2 regions of the Streptomyces sp. NPDC059010 genome follow, and region 1 is predicted to be linked to the other one. Evidence: riboswitches for the same ligand, from Rfam matches in the RefSeq annotation. Region 1 holds a riboswitch; the other holds the start of a gene.
What was found. A riboswitch is a leader RNA that binds a small molecule or an ion and turns the genes downstream of it on or off. The one in region 1 is predicted to bind cyclic di-AMP.

Region 1 (2,340 bases):
CCGTGGGGGGACGTTGCGACCACCAGGTGCGGAGGGGGGAGGTGGGGGTGGTCGTGGTGCTGGCGGGCATGGGGCCGATGCTAGGGAGCGGGGTGGGGGTTGGCGGTGGGGCGCGCCGGTTGCCTCCGGCGGTTGGGCCGGGGATGCCTGCGGCGGCCTGTGTCCCTGAGTGGGGGTTCGCGTGGCGCCTGCGGTGTGTGGGTGGGGCGGGGCCGCGGGGGTGTGTTCACGGGCACGCGCGCGTGGGGGATTTGTGGGCCACGCGCGCGTGTGTGTGCCTTAGGCGGGGCGGAGGACGCTGTGGATTGCGGACTCTCCGTCGTAGTAGATCGATTCCTCGCGGACGTAGGCGCCGGGCTTCGGGGCGTGGATCATCATGCCGTTGCCTATGTAGAGGCCCACGTGGGTGATGTCGTCGTAGAAGAAGACGAGGTCGCCGGGCTTGGCGTTGGCCAGGGAGACCGTGGTGCCGGCGTTGACCTGGTCGTAGGTGACGCGGGGGATGTCGACGCCGGCGGCCTTCCAGGCGGCCTGGGTGAGGCCGGAGCAGTCGTAGGAGTCGGGGCCGGTGGCGCCCCAGACGTACGGCTTGCCTATCTGGGAGCGGGCGAAGGCCAGGGCCTTCTCGGCCTTGGTGGCGTACGAGGAGTCCGAGGAGGAGGGGGCCGAGGTGCCCGAGTCGGCCGGCGGCTGGGTGGTCTCCTGCTGCTGGGCGGCCTCCTGGCGCTTGCGCTCGGCCTCTGCCTCCGCCTGCTGGCGGGCCAGTTCCGCCGCCTTGCGGGCGGCCGCCTCCTGCTTGCGCTTCTCGATCGCGGCGAGGCGTGCCTTCTCCTCCGCGGTCAGCTTGGAGAGGAGTTCGCGGGCGTCGGACAGCTTCGTCTGGACCGTGGACTTGGCCGTCTGCAGGTCGGTCTGCGACTCGGTGAGCGTTTCGAGGCTCTGGGTGGCCTCCCGGCGCTTCTTCATCGTCGCGGACTGCTGCGTGAAGTAGTCGTCGACCGCCTCCTTCTGACGGCCGGTCATACGGTCCATCAGCTGGGTCTGGTCGAAGTAGTCCTGCGGGGTCTCCGACAGGAGGAAGGTCGCCGTGTCGGGGGCCGCGGCGCCGGTGCGGTACTGGGCGGCGGCGGACCGGCCGAGTTCCTCGCGGGCCTCGTTGAGCTCCTGGGTGCGCTTGGCGACGTCGTCGAGGAGGGTGTCGACGCGCTTGCGCTGCTTCGCGGTCTTCTCCTTGGCCGCGTTGTACTTCTCGGTTGCCGTCTCCGCCTGGCGGTAGAGGTCGTCGACTTTCTTCTCGACCTCTTCGAGGCTGGGCTTGTCGTCGGTGGACGGGCTCGCGTTGGCCGTCTGGGACAGCAGGGCCACGGACGTGAGGGCCGCCGTGGCGAGGGCGGGGGTCCGTATGCCTGCTACGCGCGGCCCAGCGGGACGCGACTTGCGGTGCGACGCCAAGGGAGGCGACTCCTTCCGTGCTCCGCCTACCGAGTTAGCTGTCGGGTTCGGGCGGGTGGATCGGAAGGGTTGCCCTACGGCCGGTCCCCTGGCGGGTCCGGGCCGATTCACCCCAAGTTCGGTGGGTCCCCGGCTCCGGCTGCGGTGGCGTACCGGACTCGGCGGAGGCCGCGCGGCCCGGCGTCGTTCGCCGGTGGAGGTCGTGCGGCCTGTCCGGCACGGTAGCCAACTCGTGTGGTGCCTGTGAAGGTTGATGTTCGATATGCCCGATACATTTTCGTGACCTTGAGTCAGGGAGCTGTGGGCGGTCGTCCATTCGTGGGTTCCTGTGGGGGCTTGGTGGGGTGGGGGTGTTTTGGGTTGGATGGGGTTTCTGTTCGGCTTAGGGCGGAGTGCGGTCGGGGCGGAGCGGGTGATCTTCGAGGGATCTTCGGGGGTCTTTTTTCGGGCTGTGGAGGGGTGGGGTTCTCGGCCGGTGGTTTGGGTTTGGGTGGCCGTTGCGGACTGTGACCAGGTGGTTCTGTAGGGCGAGGGGGTTGCCGGGTGGGCGGGAGTGGAAGATCGTCGCGGTTTGGAACGGGCGATGTTCTCGGGGTGGCCGCGGGCTGTCAGTGGGGCGCCCTAGACTCGGAGAGCGATGAGCAGCCTCTTTGACGACAGCTTCCTGGCGGACCTCCAAGCCCCCCGCGGCCATGAGGAGGGGCCCCCGCCGCCCGAGGACGATCACGCTCCGGAGTCGGTTCCGGACGATCTGTTCGGCGGGAAGTTCGACGTGCCACCGGACCGGGACGGCCACTACCGCGACGGTGCCCCGCGGCCGGTCATCGACGCCGCCGCGCTGCTGGAAGGGCTGAACGACAACCAGCGTGCCGCCGTCGTGCACTCCGG
Region 2 (2,340 bases), on a different contig from region 1:
GTTCATGTATCTGGAGCACAAGAACCCCGACCAGGACATATCGCTGTACATCAATTCGCCGGGCGGCTCGTTCAGCGCCATGTCGGCGGTCTACGACACGATGCAGTACGTCACCTGTGACGTGGAGACGATCTGCCTCGGCCAGGCCGGCTCGGCCGCCGCGGTCCTGCTGGCGTCGGGCACCGCGGGCAAGCGGTTCGCACTGCCGGGGGCCCGGGTGGTGATCCATCAGCCGGGGCTGCCCGAGCCGGTCGAGGGCCAGGCGAGCGATCTGGCCATCCAGGCCGACGAACTGACACGCGTTCGGGTCCGCCTTGAGGAGATGCTCGCCCACCACACCGGGCGCGACCGGGAACAGGTGAGCGAGGACATCGAGCGGGACAAGATCCTCGACGCCCGGGAGGCACTGGAGTACGGGCTGGTGGACCGGATCATCCCGAGCCGCAAGGCCACCCTCGCCCCGCCGACGGGACGGTGACCGGCCGGTGCTTCCACCCGAGTTGCCGCCCCTTCCCGCGCTGACCCGCGCGGAGGGGGAGCTGATCGACCGTTACCTCGACGTGGTCGACCTGCTCGGCCGGATCAACCCGGCCCAGCACGGCGACACCTACCGCGGACTGCGCGCCGCCCAGGCGCTCGTGAGCAAGGCGGCCGCGCTGCGGGACGCGCTGGCGCTGATGCACCAGCGCGGCGAGACGGAGCTGCACGCGCTCACGCTGGCGCGTGCGTTGCGCGTGCTGGACGGGGAGCGCCGCACGGCTCGCGTCACGGTGCCGCCGCGCTCCGACAGTTGACGTCCCCTACGGACCCGGATCCGGACACCCCGACCCTCTGACGAGGCGTCCGGCCCGGCGCCGAAACGGACCAAATGGCGTACCCCCTTTCGGCGTAGTCACCTCTCCTTTTGCGCGCCCTTCAGGGTTGCGCAAGGGGCATGACCGCTAGGCGGAATTGGGCGTTCCATCCCTGGTCCGAGGCTCCTCGGGCACCTGGACACCGACCCGGACGCAAGGGTGTCCACCCGAACGGGTGAGTGGTGAGTAACACCACAAATCCCCGATTCCGTTGGGTTTTTCGTTCATCCGTGCGTCAAGATCCCTGTCTGACGACAAGCCCCCGCCACAGCGGCGGGGCGGTCCGGGCGGACGCCGAGTCCTGCCGCCGCCCGGATGACCGGTCGACAGGAGTGGATCGGCAGGAGTGGAGGACCCGAGCAAGACGGGTCGCCGGAGCGGACGTTCGTTCGAGCCGAGCAACCCTTGGGGTGAAGCCGCGGCAACGCGGCCGGGCAACTTCGCCAGCCCGAATCCGACAGGTCATCCTTCACAGGCGGCTGACGAAGGGTTGCGCATGACTGCGCTCAATCGTGTCCCGTCGCTCATGGTCCGGGCCGGTACGGCTTCGGCTCTCACCATCGCCGCCGTGGGCGGATCGATCGTGGCACCCGGCTTCGCCTCCGAGGCGGAGGCCGCCACGCCGGCGTCGAAGGCACTTCAGGTCGCGGCCTCGAAGAAGGGCTCCCCGTACAGGTGGGGCGCCACCGGGCCGAACCGGTTCGACTGCTCGGGGCTCACGCTGTACTCGTACAAGAAGGCGGGCAAGAAGCTGCCCCGTACGGCGGCCCAGCAGTACAACAAGACACGCCACATCTCCGCCGGCAACCGCAAGGCCGGGGACCTGGTGTTCTTCCACTCGGGGTCGAACGTCTACCACGTAGGCATCTACGCCGGGAAGGGAAAGCTCTGGCACTCCCCGAAGAGCGGTGACGTCGTAAAGCTGCAGAAGATCTGGACCAGGAGCGTCTGGTACGGCCGGGTCAAGTGACCCTCCCGGGGGCGGTGGCGGCGGTCTGACACGCCGTCACCGCCCTCGGGGCCGCAGGCTCTCAGAGGGCCGCCAGCGGCCCCGCGAGGAGCCCCAGGCCGAAGGCCGTCAGCGCGGCGCCCGTACCGACCGTGACCGCCCTCGCGGCGCGCGGCCGGCGCAGCCACCTGCCGAGCCGGTCCACCAGCAGGGCGACCACCTGGAACCACACCAGCGCGATCGCGAGCACGATCAGCGCGAGCAGCAGCGTCCGGGGCAGCGCCGGAGCGCCCGCGGGCACGAACTGCGGCAGCACGCTGAGGAAGGTCAGCGACGCCTTCGGGTTGAGGGCGTTGGTGACGAAGCCCTGCCGCAACGGGCGGCCGGTGGAGTCCTCGCGCGCGTCGGCCACCTCGGTGTGCCGCTGCCGCAGCGTCTGGACGCCCAGATACAGCACATAGACACCGCCCACCACCTGCAACGCCCGGAACAGCGCCGGTACGGCGGCCAGCACCGCGGCGACCCCCACCACCGCCA

Region 2: another riboswitch for cyclic di-AMP. It lies ahead of ACFWYS_RS36885 (C40 family peptidase); the one in region 1 lies ahead of ACFWYS_RS01615 (NlpC/P60 family protein).

Annotation. Positions count from the first base shown of each region.
Region 1 covers NZ_JBHYJA010000001.1:326,577-328,916, forward strand. The annotation lists gene ACFWYS_RS01610 (tellurite resistance/C4-dicarboxylate transporter family protein) at 1-70, opposite strand, end outside; gene ACFWYS_RS01615 (NlpC/P60 family protein) at 280-1,452, opposite strand; cyclic di-AMP (ydaO/yuaA leader) riboswitch at 1,461-1,626, opposite strand; gene pcrA (DNA helicase PcrA) at 2,090-2,340, shown strand, end outside.
Region 2 covers NZ_JBHYJA010000046.1:80,779-83,118, reverse strand. The annotation lists gene ACFWYS_RS36895 (ATP-dependent Clp protease proteolytic subunit) at 1-478, shown strand, start outside; gene ACFWYS_RS36890 (hypothetical protein) at 486-794, shown strand; cyclic di-AMP (ydaO/yuaA leader) riboswitch at 1,137-1,347, shown strand; gene ACFWYS_RS36885 (C40 family peptidase) at 1,351-1,824, shown strand; gene ACFWYS_RS36880 (LysE family translocator) at 1,886-2,340, opposite strand, start outside.